3 regions of the Kitasatospora sp. NPDC059327 genome follow, and region 2 is predicted to be linked to each of the others. Evidence: riboswitches for the same ligand, from Rfam matches in the RefSeq annotation. Region 2 holds a riboswitch; each other region holds the start of a gene.
The links. A riboswitch is a leader RNA that binds a small molecule or an ion and turns the genes downstream of it on or off. The one in region 2 is predicted to bind cobalamin.
Positions count from the first base shown of each region.

Region 1: another riboswitch for cobalamin. It lies ahead of ACFXHB_RS14010 (cobalamin biosynthesis protein); the one in region 2 lies ahead of ACFXHB_RS07325 (prenyltransferase/squalene oxidase repeat-containing protein).
Region 3: another riboswitch for cobalamin. It lies ahead of ACFXHB_RS43820 (HoxN/HupN/NixA family nickel/cobalt transporter); the one in region 2 lies ahead of ACFXHB_RS07325 (prenyltransferase/squalene oxidase repeat-containing protein).

Region 1 covers NZ_JBHYYB010000018.1:80,693-87,588, forward strand. The annotation lists gene ACFXHB_RS14005 (XRE family transcriptional regulator) at 1-610, opposite strand, end outside; cobalamin riboswitch at 851-1,013, shown strand; gene ACFXHB_RS14010 (cobalamin biosynthesis protein) at 1,109-2,080, shown strand; gene ACFXHB_RS14015 (cobyric acid synthase) at 2,077-3,618, shown strand; gene ACFXHB_RS14020 (putative cobaltochelatase) at 3,611-5,734, shown strand; gene cobO (cob(I)yrinic acid a,c-diamide adenosyltransferase) at 5,740-6,345, shown strand; gene ACFXHB_RS14030 (cobyrinate a,c-diamide synthase) at 6,399-6,896, shown strand, end outside.
Region 2 covers NZ_JBHYYB010000007.1:145,029-151,924, reverse strand. The annotation lists gene ACFXHB_RS07340 (hypothetical protein) at 1-868, shown strand, start outside; gene ACFXHB_RS07335 (hypothetical protein) at 983-1,324, shown strand; gene ACFXHB_RS07330 (flagellar hook-length control protein FliK) at 1,414-1,902, opposite strand; gene ACFXHB_RS07325 (prenyltransferase/squalene oxidase repeat-containing protein) at 2,016-3,113, opposite strand; cobalamin riboswitch at 3,213-3,361, opposite strand; gene ACFXHB_RS07320 (hypothetical protein) at 3,633-4,031, shown strand; gene ACFXHB_RS07315 (HEAT repeat domain-containing protein) at 4,204-5,265, shown strand; gene ACFXHB_RS07310 (hypothetical protein) at 5,639-6,322, shown strand; gene ACFXHB_RS07305 (hypothetical protein) at 6,485-6,896, shown strand, end outside.
Region 3 covers NZ_JBHYYB010000191.1:870-7,765, reverse strand. The annotation lists gene ACFXHB_RS43820 (HoxN/HupN/NixA family nickel/cobalt transporter) at 1-1,032, opposite strand, end outside; cobalamin riboswitch at 1,065-1,258, opposite strand; partial or broken gene ACFXHB_RS43815 (ArsR/SmtB family transcription factor) at 1,341-1,682, shown strand; gene ACFXHB_RS43810 (hypothetical protein) at 1,831-3,519, shown strand; gene ACFXHB_RS43805 (AAA family ATPase) at 3,538-5,574, opposite strand; gene ACFXHB_RS43800 (Fpg/Nei family DNA glycosylase) at 5,745-6,554, opposite strand; gene ACFXHB_RS43795 (AAA family ATPase) at 6,692-6,896, opposite strand, start outside.

The DNA.
Region 1 (6,896 bases), on a different contig from region 2:
CCCAGCTGCCGGCGCCCCAGTGGGAGGTGACCTGGTACTCCTTCTGCAGCGCCGTCAGCACGGTGGCGAGGTCGTCCTCGTGTACCGGCACGATCCGGCCGATCGGCCGCACGTGCGCCTGCCAGCGGCTGTCCACGCACTGCCGCAGCCGCCGGTCCAGCTCGTCCGCCCGGCCCGTCACCGCGACCAGCTCGCGCAGCGTCAGGCCGAGCACCTGGGCCAGCGCGTACGTCTGCTCCTGCTCGCCGTCCCACCGCCCGGTCGCCTCGGCCTGCTGGTACTGCCGCAGGGCGATGCCGATCCGGCGGGCCGCGCTCTCCTGGTTGAGCTCCCGGGCGACCCGGAAGTCCCGCAGCCGGGCCGGGCGGACGCCCATCAGCTGGGCCGGCGGGCACCAGAGCGCCCGGGCCAGCGCGATGAACTCCTCCTCGGTGGGGCGCAGCGCGCCGCTCTCCCAGCCGAGCAGGTGGGTGGGCAGCAGCCGGACACCGTGCGCGGCCATGCCCTCGACCACCTGGTCGGGGGTCAGGCCGAGTCCGGCGCGGTGCGCGCGGGCGGCCGCGGGCGAGAAGGGCACCGGAGGCACGGCGGGTGGCTGTCTGCGTCGCATGGGACCCGACGGTAGGGGGTGGTCCGGCCGCCCCCCAGCCGCCGAACACACGAAGCGGGCCTGGAGGGTTCTCCAGGCGACTGGACGATCACACAGGCTGTCATGCCCCTGCGGGGGGTGGTGATCAGAGGTAGCGACGGGGCCGGGAAACCCCCGGGCGCTGTGACCAACCCCTCCGTGACCTTGGTTGACGCACGGTTCGGCCGCGTGATGGGATCCTTCAGCCAAACGGAGGCATGCAGAGGAAGCCGGTGCGAGTCCGGCGCGGTCCCGCCACTGTCACCGGGGAGCACACTCGGAGTCCCTCCTCGCCCGACGCGGCGCCGGAGGGGTCCATCACGGCGAGCCGTCAGCGGCGGCCGGAGGCCCGGGGGTGCGTTCGACCCCGGAAGCCAGGAGACTCTCGCCCCCGGTTCGTCGATCCAGGGCGCGGACCCTGAGTGAGGACACGCACGCGATGCAGGCTGCCCCGACCTTCCGAGCCCTCTGCTGTCCACCGTGCGCCCGCTGACCCGCGCCGCCGCCTTCGCGCTGGGCGCCGTCGCCGGATACCTCGCCGACGCCCGTTTCGCCGATCCGCGGCGCGGCCACCCGGTGGCCGTCTTCGGCGGCGCGGCCGGCCGGCTGGAGCGGCGGATCTGGCGCGACGACCGCGCGGTCGGCACCGCCTTCACCGCGCTCTGCGTGGGCACCGTCGCCGCCGGCGCGGTGGCCGCCGACCGCACCCTGGGCCGCCGGCCGCTCGGGCGGGCCGCGCTGGCCGCCGCCGCGACCTGGACGGTGCTCGGCGGCACCTCGCTCACCCGCGAGGCCCGCACGATCGGGCGCTCGCTCGCCGCGCACGACCTCGCGGCGGCGCGCGAGCGGCTGCCGCACCTGTGCGGACGCGACCCGAGCGCCCTCGACGAGCAGCAGATCGCCCGCGCGGTGGTCGAGTCGGTCGCCGAGAACACCGCCGACGCCGTGGTCAACGCGCTCGTCTGGGGCGCCCTCGCGGGCACGCCCGGGCTGCTGGCGTTCCGCGCGGTCAACACCCTCGACGCGATGGTCGGCCACCGCTCGCCCCGCCACACCCGGTTCGGCTGGGCCTCGGCCCGGCTGGATGACCTGGCGGGCTGGCCGGGCGCCCGGCTGACCGCGCTGCTGGCGGTCGCCGCCGCGCCCGAGCCCCGGACGGCCTGGCGGGTCTGGCGCCGGGACGGCTCCGCCCACCCCAGCCCCAACGCGGGCCAGGCCGAGTCGGCCTTCGCCGGCGCCGTCGGGGTGCGCCTCGGCGGCACCCTGCGGTACGGCACCCGGGTGGAGCACCGGCCGGTCCTGGGCGGCGAGCTGCGGCCGGTGACGGTGGACGATATCGAGCGCGCCTGCCGGCTCTCCCGCCGGGTGGGGCTGCTCGCACTGGGTACGACCGTCGCCGGGCACGCCGTCGTGCGGGCCTTCGGGGCGGGGACGAGAAGGGGGAGCGCGTGAGCAACGCACTGCTGGTCGCCGGGACGACCTCGGACGCCGGGAAGAGCGTGGTCACCGCCGGCATCTGCCGCTGGCTGGCCCGTCAGGGCGTCGCCGTGGCGCCGTTCAAGGCGCAGAACATGTCCTTGAACTCCTTCGTCACCGCCGACGGCGCGGAGATCGGCCGCGCCCAGGCGATGCAGGCCCAGGCCGCCCGGGTGGAGCCCGAGGCGGCGATGAACCCGGTGCTGCTGAAGCCCGGCGCGGACGGCCGCAGCCAGGTGGTGCTGCTCGGCCGGGCGGTCGCCGAGGTCGGCGCGCTGGACTACCGCGAGCGCAAGCCCGTCCTGCTGGAACGGGCCCTGGAGTGCCTGGCCGACCTGCGCCGCCGCTACGACGTGGTGGTCTGCGAGGGCGCCGGGTCACCCGCCGAGATCAATCTGCGCGACCGGGACATCGCCAACATGGGCCTGGCCACCGCCGCCGCGCTGCCCGTCGTGGTGGTCGGCGACATCGACCGCGGCGGCGTGTTCGCGGCGATGTACGGGACGCTGGCGCTGCTGTCCCAGGAGGACCAACGGCATGTCGCGGGCTGGCTCGTCAACAAGTTCCGCGGCGACGCGCGGCTGCTGGCGCCCGGGCTGGAGATGCTCCGCGAGCTGACCGGCCGTCCGGTCCTGGGCACCCTGCCGATGCTGTCCGGGCTCTGGCTGGACGCCGAGGACTCGCTGGACCTGACCACCGTGGTGGACCGCACCGAGGGCCGCGGGCCGCTCGGCACCGACGTGCTGCGGGTGGCCGTGGTGCGCTTCCCCCGGCTCTCCAACTTCACCGACGTGGACGCGCTGGCGCAGGAGCCCGGGGTGCTGGTCCGCTGGGCCACCCGGCCCGAGGAGCTGGCCGACGCCGACCTGGTGATCCTGCCCGGCACCCGGGCCACCGTGGCCGACCTGGCCTGGCTGCGCGAGCGCGGCCTGGAGCCGGCCCTGCGGGCCCGGGCCGCGGCCGGGCTGCCGGTCCTCGGCGTCTGCGGCGGCTACCAGATGCTGACGCGCGCCATCCACGACGAGGTCGAGTCCCGGGCCGGCGCCGTCGACGGCCTGGCCCTGCTGCCCGCCCACGTCCGGTTCGGCGCCGAGAAGGTGCTCGCCCGGCCGGTCGGCCGGGCGTTCGGGCAGCCGGTCGCGGGCTACGAGATCCACCACGGCGTGGTGACCGTCGAGGGCGGCACCGCGTTCGTCACCGACGAGGACGGCCGGAGCCTGGACGGCTGCCGGGTCGGACCGGTCTGGGGGACGACCTGGCACGGCGTGCTGGAGAACGACGACTTCCGCCGCGCGCTGCTGCGCAAGGTGGCCGAGGCGACGGGCCGGGCCTTCGTGCCCGCCCCGGACACGTCGTTCGCCGAGGCGCGCGAGGCCCGGCTGGACCGGCTGGGCGACCTGATCGAGGAGCACGCGGACACCGACGCGCTGTGGAAGCTGATCGAGGGCGGGGTGCCGGCCGCGGGTTCGCTGCCGTTCCTGCCGCCCGGGGCCCCCTTGGAGAATCATGAGTGACGTCCGCTACCCCTTCACCGCGATCGTCGGAATGGCCGACCTGCGGCTCGGGCTGCTGCTCAACGCGGTCTCCCCGGCCGTCGGCGGCGTGCTGGTGCGCGGTGAGAAGGGCACCGCCAAGTCGACCATGGTGCGCGCGCTGGCCGGCCTGCTGCCGTCCATCGCCGCCGTCGACGGCTGCCGCTTCGCCTGCGACCCGGCGGCACCGGACCCGCAGTGCCCGGACGGCGCGCACGACGGCGCCGACGAGTCCCACCGCCCCGCCCGGCTGGTCGAGCTGCCGGTCGGCGTCTCCGAGGACCGGATCGTCGGCTCGCTGGACCTGGAGCGCGCGCTGGCCGAGGGCGTCAAGGCGTACGAGCCGGGTCTGCTGGCCCGGGCCCACCGGGGCGTGCTCTACATCGACGAGGTCAACCTGCTCCAGGACCACGTGGTGGACCTGCTGCTGGACGCGGCCGCGATGGGCCGCTCCTACGTGGAGCGCGAGGGCGTGTCGGTGCGGCACGCCGCGCGCTTCCTGCTGGTCGGCACGATGAACCCGGAGGAGGGCGAGCTGCGCCCGCAGCTGCTCGACCGGTTCGGCCTGACCGTGGAGATCGCCGCCACCCGGGAGCCGACGGAGCGCGCCGAGGTGGTCCGCCGCCGGCTGGCGTACGACGCCGACCCGGCCGGCTTCGCCGGACGGTTCGCCGAGGACGAGCGCGCGCTCGCCGGACGGATCACCGCGGCGCGCGAGCTGCTGCCCTCGGTCGTGCTGACGGACGTGGCGCTGCGTCAGATCACCGCCGTCTGCGCCGCGTTCGAGGTGGACGGGCTGCGCGCGGACATCGTGATGGCCCGCACCGCCGTCGCCCTGGCCGCCTGGGCGGGCCGGACCGAGGTGCTGGAGGAGGACGTCCGCAAGGCCGCCCAGCTGGCCCTGCCGCACCGCCGTCGGCGCAACCCCTTCGACGCGCCGGGCCTGGACGAGGAGCAGCTGGACCGGACGCTGGAGGAGCACGCCGGGCCGGAGGAGCCCGAGGAGAGCGCCGCCGAGGAGAGCGCCGCCGAGGAGCCGAAGCCCGAGGGTGAGGACCCCCGGGACGGCGGGCCCGAGGACGACGGCCCGGGGCCGGACGGCGGCGGCCCGGACGGCGGCCCCGACAACGGCGGCGGCGCACCCGCGCCCTCCGACGCGCCCGACGGCTCCGCGGCCGCCGGGCCCGAGCCGGAGGCACCCGCCGCCGGGGAGCCGGTGCCGCGGCAGAACCGCGGCGGCACCCCGGAGTCCGCGCCGGTGGCGGCCGGCGAGCCGTACCGCACCCGGCTGTTCAAGGTCGAGGGCACCGGCAAGGGCGCCCAGGGCCGCCGCTCCCCCGCCGAGACCGACGGCGGCCACACCATCCGCGCCCGCCGCCCGCAGGGGCGGCTCGCCCGGCTGCACCTGAGCGCCACCCTGCGGGCCGCCGCGCCGCACCAGGTGGCGCGCGGGCGGGACTCGCGGGCGCTGGTGCTGCACAAGGACGACTTCCGCGAGCAGGTCCGCCAGGGCCGGGAATCCAACCTGGTGCTGTTCGTGGTGGACGCCTCCGGCTCGATGGCGGCCCGGCAGCGGATGACCGCCGTCAAGGGCGCCGTGCTCTCCCTGCTGATGGACGCCTACCAGCGTCGCGACAAGATCGGCATGATCACCTTCCGCGGCGCGACCGCCGAGCTGGCCCTGCCGCCGACCTCCTCGGTCGAGGTGGGCGCGGCCCGGCTGGAGTCGCTGCCCACCGGCGGCCGGACCCCGCTGGCGGCCGGGCTGCTGCGCGCGCACGAGGTGCTGCGGGTCGAGCGGATGCGCGACCCGCACCGCCGCCCGCTGCTGGTCGTGGTGACCGACGGCCGGGCGACCGGCTCGCGGGACGCCGTCGCGCGGTCCCAGCGCGCCGCCGAACTGTTCACCGCCCAGGGCGTGGCGAGCGTGGTGCTGGACTGCGAGTCCGGCCCGGTGCGGCTCGGCCTGGCCCGCACGCTGGCCGCCCGACTGGGTGCCACCGCCGTGACCCTGGACGAGCTGCGGGCCGAAGGCGTGGCCTCGCTCGTCCGCGACAACCGTGCCCACCGAGCCACCGCGACGCGAAAGGCGGCCTGAACCACATGCCCAAGGGAATCCCCGAGAGCGTCCCCGACGACGGCCTGACGACCCGTCAGCGTCGCACCCAGCCGATCACCGCGGTCCACACCGGCCCCGGCAAGGGCAAGTCCACCGCCGCCTTCGGCATGGCCCTGCGGGCCTGGAACCAGGGCTGGCCGATCGGGGTGTTCCAGTTCGTCAAGTCCGCGAAGTGGAAGGTCGGCGAGGAGAACGCGCTGCGCGTGCTCGGCGCCTCCGGCGAGGGCGGCACGGTCGACTGGCACAAGATGGGCTCCGGCTGGTCGTGGATCCAGCGCTCCACCGAGATGGAGATGGACAGCGAGGAGGCCGCCAAGGAGGGCTGGGAGCAGGTCAAGCGCGACCTGGCCGCCGAGACCTACCGGTTCTACGTGCTGGACGAGTTCACCTACCCGATGCACTGGGGCTGGGTCGACGTGGCCGAGGTGGTGTCGGTGCTGAAGGACCGCCCGGGCAGCCAGCACGTGGTCATCACCGGCCGGTACGCGACCGAGGCACTGACCGACTGCGCCGACCTGGTCACCGAGATGACCAAGCTGAAGCACCCCATGGACACCGGCCGCAAGGGCCAGCGCGGCATCGAGTGGTGAGTCCACGACCGCAGTAGCGCACCGACCGGTCAGTCCGCGAAAGCAGTGAAGCCTTGAACAGCACCCCCCGTCTCGTCATCGCCGCGCCGTCCTCCGGCTCCGGCAAGACCACCGTCGCCACCGGCCTGATCGCCGCGCTCGCCGCGCGCGGCCTGACGGTCTCGCCGCACAAGGTCGGCCCGGACTACATCGACCCGGGCTACCACGCCCTGGCCGCCGGCCGGCCGGGCCGCAACCTGGACGCCTTCATGTGCGGGCCGGAGCGCGTCGCGCCGCTGTTCCTGCACGGCGCCGCCGGGGCGGACGTCGCGGTGGTCGAGGGGGTGATGGGGCTGTTCGACGGTGCCTCCGGGCGCGGCGAGCTGGCGTCCACCGCGCACGTCGCCAAGCTGCTGCGGGCCCCCGTGGTGCTGGTGGTGGACGCCTCCTCGCAGTCCCGCTCGGTGGCCGCGCTGGTGCACGGCTTCGCCTCCTGGGACCCGGAGGTCCGGCTCGCCGGAGTGATCCTCAACCGGGTCGCCTCCGACCGGCACGAACAGCTGCTGCGCGAG
Region 2 (6,896 bases):
GCGCGCCCCGCAGGCCCTGCTGAACGCCTCCGTCACCGCGGTGCGCGCCAACCAGCACAACGACGGGGGCTGGAACTACAGCAAGGCCGCGGGCGACCCGACCGCCCTCGCCCAGGGCAGCGACGTCGACATGACCGGCGCGGCCATGGCCTCGCTGTGCACCGGCGGCGTAGCCAACACCGATCCCGCGATCGTCGCCGCCAAGAACTTCCTCAAGGGCAAGCTCGCCTCGTCCGGGGCCTTCAACGCCATGTTCGGCGTGAACACCGACTCCAACGGCTGGGCCGTGTCCGGCCTCAACGCCTGCGGCATCAACCCCCAGGGCACCGACTTCACCAGCGGCACCGGCAAGACCCCGCTCGACTTCCTCATCGCCCAGCAGTTCAAGCCCGGCGGCGGCTTCAAGTACCTGCCCACCGACACCACCCCGTCCCCCTACGCCTCCGTCGACGGCCTGCGCGCCGTCGCGGGCGCCGGCTTCACCGCCACCCCGCCCGCCCCGACCACCGCCGGGGAACCGGCCTGGGCGGCGACCGGCGGGTTCACCGCCGGCACCGCGGCCAGGCTCGCCCTGGTCGTCGACGACGGCACCGGGGCGCTCAAGGTCTGCGCCGTCACCCTCACCCCGACCGGCACGGCCACCACCCTCGGCGAGGTCCTGGACGCGGCGGCCGGCGCCACCCCGGGCGGCTGCGTCACCTCCGTCACGCCGTCCACCGGCGGCGGCACCGTCACGGCGGTCAACGGCACGGCCAACAGCGGTTCCTCCACCTGGAAGGTCGGCCTGGACGGCGCCGCCGCGAGCGCCGCCACCCGGGCCACCACCGTCCATCTCGGCGACACCGTGTCGCTGCGCTACGGCAGTTGACCGCACGCCGCCGGGAGGGGGACGATCCGCGGTCGGCCCCCTCCCGGCGGGCGGGAACCACGACGGCCCGGCGGATCCGCCGCCCGGGCCACCGGACAGGGGGAACGGGTACCGATGAGCGTGACCAGATGGGTGGCGGGCGGCTACGTGGCCTCGGTCGGCGTGCTGGCCGCCCTGGGCGGGTTGACGGAGAACGGGCGGTACTACCTCGCGGCGCTCCTCCTCACCCTGCCCGTCGGGTTCGCCGCACTGGCCGCCGTCTACCTCGCACGGGGCCTGCTGACCGGCATCGGCGGGCTGTTCACCGCGACCCGGCTGCCGGGCGGCGACGAACCGGCATGGCTCACCACCGCCGGCACGGTGGTGAACACCCTGCTGTTCACGGCCGCGGCGGTCACCACGGTCCTGCTGGCCGACCGGCTCGCCCGCCGGCGCCGGGCCTCCCGGGACGCCTGAAGCCGTGCCGCCGGTGCCCCGGCTCCTCCGAGGGGAGGGGCCGGGGCACCGGCGTTCGGCTGTGGGTCCGGGCGGCGTCGTGCCGGATCTCAGGGCGCGGTGATGCCCGGCTGCGCGCCGGCGCCGAAGGCCCAGCCCTCGACCTCGCCGGGCGCCGGGTTGTAACTGCCCGCGCCCAGGCCGCTGTACGACCAGGCGCCGCCGTGCTGGGCGTGCCAGTACGACCAGTAGGCGCTGCCGGTCGGGTTGGTGCAGGTGGTCGGCAGGGCGTTGATCGTGCAGACGAAACCCGGGAAGCGCGGGTGGAAGGCGTACGAGAAGCCGGCGCCGGTCAACGCGGCCAGGCCGCTGGCCGGGTCACCGAGCGCGCAGCCGGTCTGGACGCCGCCGCCGACCGCCGTGAAGTCCACCACGACGGTGACGCCGGTGGTGCCGGAGCAGGCGGCGGCCCGGGCCTGCGGGGCCTGGACGGCGGAGATGCCGAGCAGGCCGGCCGTGAGGGCCACGGCCCCGGCGATCGACCCGAGCGTGCGGCGGACGGGACGGACCGGGCGGGCCGGGGTGAGGGTGTCGGTCATCGGAACTCTCCTCGCGGGATCAGGGGTTCGCGGGATCAGGGGTTCGCGGGTTCTGGGGTTCTCGGGATCAGGGGTCCGCCGCGCCGGCGTCCGCCGCGCCGGCGCTCGCGGCCTCAGCCGGCGGCCGGTGCCGGGCAGGCGAGGGTGGGGGCGCCGGGACGCGCACCCGCGGCGGACAGGGTGGCCAGCGGGGTGCCGGCGAGGCCGAGGACGGCCTGCGCGGTGGCCCGGGCGCCGTTGCCCGGGTTGAACCCGGACGCGTCGTAGGCGACCGCGCCGCGCACCGCCGGGTCCGTGGCGCAGCCCTGCTGGAACTTCACCAAGCGGCTCCAGCCCTTGAGGCCGGCGCCGAAGCGCCCTGCGGAGAGCAGCGCCTGGGTGGCCAGGCCGGTGGTGTTGGCGTTGGAGGCGGTCGCCCCGGAGGCCGCGAAGCCGCCGTCGGCGTTCTGACGGGAGGCCAGCCAGGCGAGGCCGGAGGCCGCCTTGGCGGCGCGGCCGGTGGCGGCGAGGGCCTGGACGGCGAGCGCGGTGGCGTCCGGGTCACCGGTGCAGGTGGCCGCGCCGAAGGAGACGGGGAAGCCGCCGTCCGCGCACTGGCTGTTCGCGAGGAAGTCCACGGCCGCCGCCGGGGCGTCACCGGGCGTGCGGTGCAACGCGATCAGGGCCAGCGACTGGCCGAAGGCGTTGCTGTAGTCGCCCCACTGCGAGCGGTCCGAGAAGCGGCCCTCGGCGGTCTGGAGCGAGCGCAGCCGGGCCGGCAGGTCGACGCCGCCGAACCCGGCCGGGTTCCCGCCGCGCACCTCGACGGCGAGCAGCAGCTTGGCCGTCGCGCCCGCGTAGGCCTCGGTGGTGCCGTCGCCGAGGTAGCCGCCGATGATCTCGGGCTTCGCCAGCCAGGCGGTGGCCCTGGCTGCCGCCTGGTCGGAGCTGTGCGAGGCCGCGAAGGCCAGTACGGCGTCGACGGTCAGGCCCTGGTCGGGGTAGGCGGTGCCGTTGAAGACGGACTCGAAGTGGTCCCCGTCGACGAGTTGGCGGGCCAGCCAGCCGGCCGCCGCGGCGTCCGGCCGGAGCGTCGCGGACGACGTCGCGGATGTCGTCGCGGCGGGCGCGGCCGCGGGCGCGGCGTGGGCGGCCGCCGAGGCCGGGAGTGCGGTGGCGAGGGCGAGGGCGGGTATCGCGAGCAGACCGAGGGTGCGGCGGAGCGGGGGCATGGGTGCCTTTCCGGGCCTGGACGCAGGGGCCCGGAAGGCGCGCGGCGGGTGCCGGGGCAGCCTTCGGAGCTCCGGCCCGCAGACCACGACGGGAGGAGTGGACGCCACATCTCCGCCGACGGGTACTCGGGCTCGCCGCCGACGTGACGTCGGCGACCTACCGTTGCGGGTCAGCGCCGGATTCGGACCGGACTTCCCCCGTTGACGGAGTCACCATGTGACGGCTCATCATCGCGAAGCGGAAAAGACCGGGTCAAGGGATCGTGCGTCACATCATCATGACCACCCGGTGGTTCGCCGACGCCGTGCCCCCGGCCTGCCGGACTCCCCTCCCCCGCCCGGCAGGTCGTCGCCCCGGGGACCGGTACCGGCACCCGCGACCACGATCACCCCACCGGACCGCGAGGCCGGTCGGAGCCATCGACCGGGCCCCCGCCGGCCTCCCGGCTCACGGACTCGCACGAACTGTCCCGACACACGAACTGTCCGACACACGGTCGGCCCTGGCATCCTGTCCGGGTGTCGAAGAAGCGTCAGCGTGCCACGACCCTCGCCGAGGTGGTGGCCGCCATGGAACCTCCGTCGGCGGACGAGCGCGCCGGCTCGTACACCCTGCGTCCCGTGGCGGCCCGTGGTTTCGCCGACGGCGAGGGCTGCCACTGGCGGCTCGCCCGTGGGCCGCTGCACCCCCGCCGGGCCAAGCGGCTGGCCGTCTGCGCCGACGTGATGTCGATGGGCGAGTACTACGACGACCGGGCCGAGCGGTGGCTCCCCCGCTTTCTGGCGGACGCCGAGCGCCCCGCCGCGTGGCTGGCGGCGCGGGCCCGCCTCGACGCCACCGACCTGCCGATCCATGAGGCGTACGAGTTCACCGCCGACGACGGCCGGGTGCTCCTCTTCATCGAAACCTACTGCTGACCCGACATCTCCCGGTCGGACTGTCGTATCGGATGGAGAGATCGTCGGCTTCACGCAGGGGCTGGACACCGCCGAGGAGACGGCCGGAAGCCGCGGGAGGTCGAGGACATCGGCGCGGGGCCGGCGTGGAAATCGGGTGCCCGGCACCGGGCCGTCGGGCCAGAATGCGCGCATGGACGACACGGTGGGGCCGGCGGAACGCTTGGTGGCCGCGGCACGGTTGGCGCGGGTCTCGGAGGCGGACCACGACGGGCACGCCTACTGGGCGCTGGTCCGGGAGGCGGCGCAGGAGGAGAACGGGGAGCCGGCGTTGCGCCGCGGGTCGGGCTTGCTGGGGTCGGCCGATGCCCTGGAGCGCAAGGTCGGCTGCGATCTGGTGGGAAGCGCGGCCGACACGCACGAGTCCCTGCGCAGCGCGGCGGCGACCGCGCTGACGGCGCCGGCCGAGGTGGAGACGGAGACCTCCGTCCTGTCCTCCCTCGTCTGCGCCCTGGGCCGGACCCGGGACCGGCGCGGCGTTCCCGTGCTGGTCGGCCTTTCCGGACACGAGGACGCCGACCTGCGGCGTCAGGTCGCCTCGGAGTTCACCTTCGTCACCAGCGGACTGTCCGACGGGCCCGACGTCCGGGCGCTGATCCGGCTCACCCGGGACGAGGACCCCGAGGTCCGCGACTGGGCGGCCTTCACGCTGGGGTTCCAACGGGAGCAGGACACGACCGCCATCAGGGACGCGCTGTGGGCGTGCACCACCGACGCGTGCGACGAGGTCCGGGAGGAGGGCGCCCGGGGGCTGGCCAGACGGCACGACCCCCGCGCCGTGCCGCTGATCGCGCGACTGCTGGAAACCGACGGCTGGTCCCACTCCTTCACCCTCGACGCGGCGGAGATCCTGGGCGTCCCCGCGCTCCTGCCGGCGCTGGCCGCCTGCGACCCCGCCTCGCCCGAGACCCACCGGGCCGTCGCGGCCTGCGACCCGGTGCGGCGGGCCCGGCTGGAGGACGACGCCTGGACGGTCGTGACGGAGCTGGAGCGGCTGCGCCCCGGCATCGGCGCGGCACTCGACTCACCGCGCTACGAGTCCGTGCACGCGATGCGGCTGACCCACCGGGAGGCCGCCGACGCCGGCTACGACGTGGCCGAGCTGCTCTCCCGCGCCGGCGGGGACCCGGCACGGGCGGCCGGGCTGGTGGTGGCCGACCTCACCCGGTCCCCCGGGGGGCGGTCCGCGACCTGACGGCCTCCCGGGCCCCGCACGTCGGCGACCAGGGCCACGACGAGGCGGGGCACCGTCCCCGCCCCTCGCATCGGCCGTTCCCGGCCGACGGCGCCCACCGCGCGGCTTCCAGCAGCAGGCCGAGGGCGTGGTCGTCGATGCTCACGGACGGGTCGAACGCGTGGGGGCTGAACCGTGCCGCCAACAGGGGATGTATGCCGCCGGACGGTTCAAGATCACTTCGCATGTCCAGCGGTGACCCACCACTACCCGAGCGTATTCCGGCCCGGCGGCACGAGTCCTGGCGGACCGACAGACCGACCGACTGACGGCGTGTGGTAGCGTCCGTCCCTTCTCCGGTAGGCCGGATGAGGTCCCCCCCCAGCAGGTTCCCGTGACCGACCCTTCCCAGCAGCTCCGGAGCGCTCTCGACGCGCTGGACACCGTTTTCGCGCCGGTCTCCGAACGACCCTTCACCGTCGGCGGCTGCGCCTACTGCTACACCGACGCCGACCTCGCGGCACTCGCCGGGCCCTCGCAGCGGCTACCGGAGGCACTGGTCCGCTCGGTCGCGGCGGAATCGGAAGGCCACTGGGACGACTTCCCCGCCCTCTACCGCCGGATGACACCGCGCGTCGTCCGCCTCCTGGCCACCGATCGGCTGCACGTCGACCACGGGCTGATCGCCTCCCGGCTGCTCGCCGCGGAGCCGCGGACCTGGTCGGAGCCGGAGCGGGAAGCGCTGGAGGGCGTCTGGCACGCCTGGTGGCGGGCGGCCCTGCACGAGTACCCGGGCACCGGGTCGGTCACCGGGGTACTGGAGGCGGTCTCCGTCAGCACCGGGAGCCTCTCGCCGTGGCTGACGGTCTGGGCCGGTACCCGGACCGACGCGGCGGACCGCCACCTCGCCGACGCGCTCGACGACTGGCTCTTCGAGGGGCAGCTGGCGGATCTCCGGCTCGGCTTCTACGACGAGCTGCACGCCGCACCGGAGCTGCTGAGCTGGCTGCTCTCCCTGGAGGAGGGCCGGATCGGTGCCGCCCAGCTCTTCGAGGTCGAGCGCATCGCCCACCGCTAGGCCGTACGCGCCCCCTGGACCGGCCGGGATCCGACCGGCCCAGGGGGTTGCGTTGTCGCGCGGGCGGGCCGAGGCTGGAAGGGACCCCGTCGGGCAGGCCCGACCGCACCGCGCCCCCGGCCGGTCAGCGGCCGGGGCCCGATCAGCAGAGCGAGACCCACCATGAGCACGCTGGTGGACGCGTTACGCGCCGCACATCTGATCACGCAGCTCCCGCTCCCCGCGGGCGGGGAGCTGTCGGCCCTCTCGGCCACCACCGCCTCCACGGCGGCCCCCTTCGACGTCGAGCTGACGATCGGCGGCTTCCGCGGGACCGTCCACGGGGCGACCGCGAGCGGCGGCCCGGCCTCGGCCCGGCTCACCCTCCCGCTCACCGGGCTCGTGTTCGGCGGCCAGGCCGACGGCACGCCGGTGTCCCTCACGGTGACCGGTCCGGCCGTCGCCACGGTGGACATCGACCCGAAGGGCGTCCGCTGGGCGCTCGGCGGGCCGGTCGGCGGGGCCGCGACGGTCGCGCTCACGCCGGCCCCGGCCTTGCTGCACGCGTCGCCGGGCGGCACCGCCGTGTCGCTCG
Region 3 (6,896 bases), on a different contig from region 2:
CACGAACAGCCCGACGATGACATAGCCGACGTTGTCCAGCGAGAGGTCCGCGATCCAGCCGCTCACCGGGTCGGTGAGGTCCAGCTTCTCGTGCAGCACCCCGACCAGCTCGATGGTGCCGATGATGAAGGCCACCGCGATCGACAGCCCGGTGATGGTCAGGTTGTAGTACACCTTGCGCACCGGGTTGGAGAACGCCCACTGGTACGCGAAGTTCATGAACGTCCCGTCCAGCGTGTCGAACAGGCTCATCCCCGCCGCGAACAGCAGCGGCAGGCAGACGATCGCGTACCAGGGCAGCCCGGAGGCCGCGCCGGAGCCGGCCATCACCATCAGCGTCACCTCGGTCGCGGTGTCGAAGCCGAGGCCGAGCACCATCCCCACCGGGAACATCTGGCCGGGCCGGGTGATCGAGCGGGTCGCCCGGTTCAGCACCCGGGCCAGCAGGCCGCGCGAGTTGAGGTGCTCCTCCAGCTCCGCCTCGTCGAAGCGGCCCGCGCGCATCGACCGGAACACCCGCAGGATGCCGAACAGGGCGGCCAGGTTGAGCGCGCCGATCAGGTACAGGAAGGCACCGGAGGCCGAGGTGCCGACCACGCCCAGCCACTGGTGGGTGGGGGACTCGTCGTCCATCAGCGTGTTGGCCAGCTGGGCGCCGCCCGCCACCAGGGCGGCCATCAGGACCACCATCGAGGAGTGCCCGAGGGCGAACCAGAAGCCCACCGAGACGGGCCGCTTGCCGTCCGCCATCAGCTTGCGGGTGGTGTTGTCGATCACCGCGATGTGGTCGGCGTCGAAGGCGTGCCGCATGCCGAGGGTGTAGGCGGTGATCCCCAGGCCCACCCCGAAGACCTGCGTACCGACCGCGTAGCCCTCGGGTGCCACCAGGAAGAAGAGCGTCCCGAACGCCACCACGTGCATGGCCAGGATCACCCCCATCAACCCGGCCGTACGGATGGTGTCCTCGCGCTTCCAGCGGAAGGTGGGCAAGGCGGACGGCGCCGCGGGGGCGGCGGTTTCGGGCAGGGTCATCGTGGGATCACGCTCCAGCACCTCGTGGAAAGTCGTTCGTGAGATGCCGTGGCCGGTCTCCTGGCTTACGGGGCTCCCGTGCCCGCCTTCCCGGGCGCGCGAGGCACCCAGTGGCGTCGTGGGCACGGACGACTCCCCCGATCACAGTGGCGAGGGCCGCTCCGGACTCCGGACTCCTGAGAGTCCGTCACCGGTCTTCCCGAGCACCACGGCGGGCAACACCGTAGGGTCCCCCGCCACACCCTTGCAAGGCTGCGCACCTGCGCAGGTGTCCGGAATCACAGCCCCGGGGCTGCGAGAATGTCCGCATGCATCTCGTACCGGCCGACCGCGCGGGCCACCGCACCATCGACGGACACCGGGTCTGCGAGGCCATCGCCGCGATCGGCGACACCGGGCACGTCCGGTCCTGGGCCGAGCGGTTCTCGCTGCTCGCCGACCCCGGTCGGCTCGCCCTGCTGCTCGCCCTGCACCGGGCCGGCCCGCTCGCCGTCACCGACCTGGCGGTCGCCACCGGTATGCGCGACCCGGCCGTCTCGCAGGCACTGCGGCTGCTGCGCACGGCGGGCGTGGTCACCGGCGACAAGGACGGGCGGGTGGTGCGCTACCGGCTGCTGGACGAGACTATGCGCCCCCTGCTGGACGCGTGCGCCGCCGCCGAGCACCACGAACCGGCCGACGCGCCCGAGCACCACCGGCCCACCGCCCCGGCCGGGCCCCACCGGCCCACCGCCGCGGCCGGCTGACCCACCGTCCGGCCACCGCCCCGGCACGCACCCGGATGAGTACGATCATCGCGTGCTGATCCGCCGCAGGCCCCGGGGCCGGGCCTGGCCCGACGACGACCGCTGGAACACCCGGCCGGTCGAGGCACGCGTCCTCGCGGTCGTCCGCACCCTCACCTCCGCCACCCGCGTCCTCGACGTGCTCACCCTGCTCCGCGACCGCGACGGCATCCGCTTCTACCTCACCGTCAACCCCGGCTCGGCCTTCACCGCCGGACTGGACGCGTTCCTGCGCGACCTGCCCGGGTTCACCCTCCTGGACTGGCGGGAGGCCACCCGGCACCGCTTCGACCTGGCGGTCGCCTGCGCCGTCCACTCCTCGATGGGCCGGCTGGACGCCCCGCTGATCGTCCTGCCGCACGGCGCCGGCTACAACCGCCTGGTGTCCCAGTCCACCGGGGACACCGTCACCGCAGCCGGCCTCTCCCGCCGCGAACTGACCCACCGCGGGAAAGCGTTCGTCGACGTCCTGGGCCTCTCCCACGAGGAACAGCTGGACCGGCTGCGGATCTCCTGCCCGCAGGCCCTGCCGCACGCGCGGGTGGTCGGTGACCCGTGCTTCGACCGGATGCTGAACAGCCTCGACGCCCGGGACGGCTACCGGGCCGCGCTCGGCGCCGTGGACGGCCGCCGGCTGGTCGTGGTCAACTCCACCTGGAGCGAGCACTCCCTGTTCGGTCGCCACCCCCGGCTGCCGCTGCGGCTGGTCGACCGGCTGCCCGCCGACGAGTACGCGGTCGCCGTCGTCCTGCACCCCAACATCTGGGCCCGGCACGACCCGAGGGCCCTGCTCGCCGCCGCCGAACAGTCCGGGCTCCGGCTCGTCCCGCCGCACCGGGGTTGGCAGGCCGCGCTGGTCGCCGCCGACTGCCTGATCGGCGACCACGGCTCGGTCTCCTTCTACGGCGCCGCGCTGGAACGCCACACCCTGCTGGCCGCCACCGGCGCCGAGGAGCTCGACCCGCGCTCCCCCGGCTACGCCTTCGGTCAGGCCGCGCCACCGCTCGACCCCGACGGCGATCTTCTCGCCCAGCTCGAACAGGCCCTGGCCGCCCACGATCCGGCCGCCCTGCGACCGCTCACCGACCGCTCGCTCGGCGCACGCGGGCAGTCGGCCCGACTGCTGCGCCCGCTGCTCTACTCCCACCTGGCACGGCTGGACGAACCGTCCGACGAACCCCGTCTGCCGCCCTACCCCGTGCCGCGCCCGCTTCCGGGCACCCCCCGCGGCCCGTCGGCGTACGACGTCGAGGGAACGGTCTCCGGCAGCGAGGTCGCCCTGCGGCGCTACCCCGTCGGGCCGGACCACGGGCCCGCGCGCGGCATCTACGCGGTCGCCGCCGAGGAGCACCGGCTCGAACTGCGCGACGTCGCCGAGGTGCTGGCCCGCACCGAGGTCCGGGCCGAGCTGCCCGCCGAACGCTGGCTGGCCGAGGCCTTCCGCTCCCCCGGGCTCGGACTGGCGGTGGCCGCGCTCGGCAGGAGCCGCCACCTGCTGCGGCTGCCCGCCGGTCTGCTGCTGGAGGCCCGTGCCGAACGGCCGTGGGGAGCGCCGAAGCCACTGCTCGACCCGCTGCTGCTCGGCGCGGCCGTGGCCCTCTGGCTCCACCACGGCTCGGACCCGGCGACCCTGCCGCAGAGCGGGCTCACCGTCCGCACGGGCGAGCGCCGCGTCCGGGTCACGTTCACCGCCCCGCCGTGACGGCGCTCGGCGGCCCGGCTACGCCTCGCGCCCGCCGAGGACGCCGGCACGCCCGCGCAACTCCCGCAGCCGGGCCCGCGCACCCGCGGCCAGCGCCCGGTCGCCCAGCTCCTCCGCCAGGTCGCCGAGCAGCTCGCGGGCCTCGGCCTCCTTGACCAGCTCGTCCCGTGCGGCGGCCCGGTCCGCGGCCGAGCTGACCAGCCGCACGGCTTCGGCCGGCTGCCCCAGCGCCCGGAGCGCACGCCCCTGGGCGAGCGGCAGCTTCACCAGCATCGAGCCGTCCCGCGTCCGCTCGGCCAGGACGGCCGCCTCGGCCAGGACGGCCAGCGCCGCCTCCGCGCGACCCGCCGCGACCAGTGCCCGGCCCAGCTGGTAGCTCTGCACCACCACGCCGTGCGGGTCCCCCGCGTTGGCCTCCCGGGCCCGGGTGAACAGCTCCACCGCCCGCTCCGGCCGCCCGTCGGCCAGGCAGAGCAGTGCCTCGGTCTCGACCAGCACGCCGGCCAGTCGCGGGTCGTCCACCAGCGGCAGCAGCTCGGCCGCGGCGGCCAGTTGCTCGGCCGCCGCCGGGTAGCGCCCCAGCTCGTAGTGGGCCCGGGCCAGCTGGTTGCGCATCCGGATCCCGGCGTCCGGGCGGTTGTCCCACTGCGCCGACTCGACGCCCAGGAGGTGGGAGGCGATCCAGTCGCCATAGTGCTTCCGGCCGTGGTACAGCGGCCAGAGCGACTCGCAGAGCCGCCAGACCTCGCCGTGCCAGCCCTGTTCGGCGGCCGCCGTCAGGACCGCCAGCAGATCGGCCCGCTCGACCTGCAGCCAGGCCATCGCCGCGGCCGGGTCGGCGAAACCGGGCACCGACGGCTCCGGGGGCTCCTGCAGCCGCATCCGGTCACCGAGCGCCCGGTCGGCCGCCGCCGCCCGGCCCCGGTAGTGGGCCACGATCCGCCGCAGCGACTCCTCCCGCCCGGGGTCGGCCCGCGCGCGGCGCCGGGCGTGCAGCCGGACCAGGTCATGAGTGCGGTACCGCTCCGCCGGGTCCGCGCTCTCGTCCGCCACCGGGCGCAGCAGATGGGCCCGCACCAGCTCGCCGAGGGCCTCGCCGGCCCGCTCGACACCGGCCGCCTCGGCCAGCTCGGGGGTCAGGTGCCAGCCCGGGTGCAGCCCCACCAGGTGGTAGAGCCGGCGGGTGTGCGCGGGGAAGTGCGCGTACACGGCCTCGAAGGGTTCGACCACGGAGCCCTCCCGGTGCTCGATCGCGGCCAGCCGGCCGGCCTCGTCCGCCAGTTCGGTCACCACCCGCTCCACCGGCAGTCCGCTGCGGGTGATCAGCTCGGACCCGACCGCCTGGAGTGCCAGGGGCAGTCCGCCGCACAGCCGCACCAGGTCGTGGAGCTGCTCGTCGGTGCCGCGCCCCGGGCCGAGCCAGCTGCGGACCAGCTCCGAGCCGGCCTCCGGCCGCAGCGGCTCGACATCGAGCAGCGTCGCACCCACCATCGCCAGGCCCGGCAGTCGCGCCCGCCCGGTGACCACGACCAGCCCGGCCGTCGGGAGCAACGCCCGGACCTCCGAGGCGTGTTCGACGTTGTCGAGGAAGACCAGCAGCCCGCCCGCCGAGGTGACCGTCCGGAACAGCGCCGCGCGCTCGGGCAGCCGCTCGGGCACGAAGTCCCGGTGGACCCCGAGCCCCCGCAGGAACCCGCCCAGCACCTCGCCCAGGTCGACGCCGCCCTGGTGGCGCACGGTGGTGAGGTCCGCGTACAGCTGGCCGCTCGGGAAGCGGCGGGCGTGCTCCTCGGCCCACCGCGCGACGACCTCGGTCTTTCCGACGCCGCCGAGCCCGGTCAGCGCGACGACGGACGGCCGCGTCGGCCCGGTCCGCTCCAGCGCGGCCGTCAGCGCGGCGAGTTCCGCGCCCCGGTTGACGAACGCGCCGCTGGACGGCCGGATCTGGCGGGGTACCCCGGGGGGCGGCGCCGGCGCCTGGACGAAGGTGTGCGCCTGCACCACGTTGCCGTGCACCGTGCCCGACACGATGTTGGTCGCCTCGTAGCCGTCCATCCGCCGCTCCCTCCGCACCGGCCCTCAGCCTACGGTGGTTCCTGAGCCCGCATCATCCCTCCCGCACCGGCCGGGCGAACCGATCGGGCGAACCGGTCGGGCGAACCGGTCGGGCGGGCGCCCGGCCCGCGCGGGCCGCTCAGGGCGGCGGGCCCGGGTGAGCGGCCCGGCTACGTCCGCTGGCAGGCGGGGCACCAGAACAGGTTGCGCGAGGCGTGCTGCTCCGTCCGCACGTCGGTGCCGCAGACCAGGCAGGGCAGGGCGGCCCGGCGGTAGACGTACACCTCGCCGCCGTGGTCGTCCACCCGCGGGGGCCGCCCCATCGCCTCGGGGGTGTGCTCGGGCCGGACGGTGTCGATCCGGCCCGCGCCGACGCCCTCCCGCATCAGCGCGACCAGGTCGGCCCAGACGGCCTCCCACTCGGCCCGGGTGAGGTCGCGCCCGGCCCGGTGCGGGCTGATGCCGTGGCGGAACAGCACCTCGGCCCGGTACACGTTGCCGACGCCGGCCAGCACCTTCTGGTCCATCAGCAGCGCGGCGACCGTCGTCCGGCTGCCGGAGACCCGCCGCCAGGCAAGCTCCGGATCGGCGTCGGCGCGCAGCGGGTCGGGCCCGAGGCGGGCGGCGACGGCGTCCTTCTCGGCGCCGGTGATCAGCGCACAGGTGTTGGGGCCGCGCAGGTCGGCGTAGGCCTCGTCGTTCTCCAGCCGCAGCCGGACCAGGCCGACCGGGGCGGGCGCCGGTCCGACGCCGAAGCCGAACCCGCCGTAGAGGCCGAGGTGGACGTGCACCCAACCGCCGCCCTCGAAGCCCAGGAAGAGGTGCTTGCCGATCGCCTCCGCCCCGGTCAGCACCTGGCCGTCGACCAGCGCGGCGCCGTCGGCGAACCGGCCCTGCGGGCTGCCGGCCCGGACGGGTCGGCCGCCGAAGACCCTGGCGTTCTCGGCGGCGAGGCGGTGGATGATGTGGCCTTCCGGCACGGGCGTCGGCTCCCCCGGGTGGTCGAACAGGACGCCTCCATCATCGCAGCCCGCACCGACAGGGCCCGGGCCCGGACGGAGCCGACGGACCGGGCTCGGCGGGCTCAGGGGCTCGGCGGGCTCAGGGGCTCAGGGGCTCAGCGGACCGGGATGCCCATCAGCCGGGCCAGGATCACCCGGTCCAGTTCGGCGGCGGTGGCGGCGACGTCCAGCTGGGAGTTGTCGATGATCGGCAACCCGGAGTTGTACCAGCCGGCCATCCGCCCGTGGATCCGGGCCACCTCCTCGTCGCTCAGCCGCCGGTTGCCGCTTCGCCGGGCGTTGCGGCTCAGCACGGAGTCC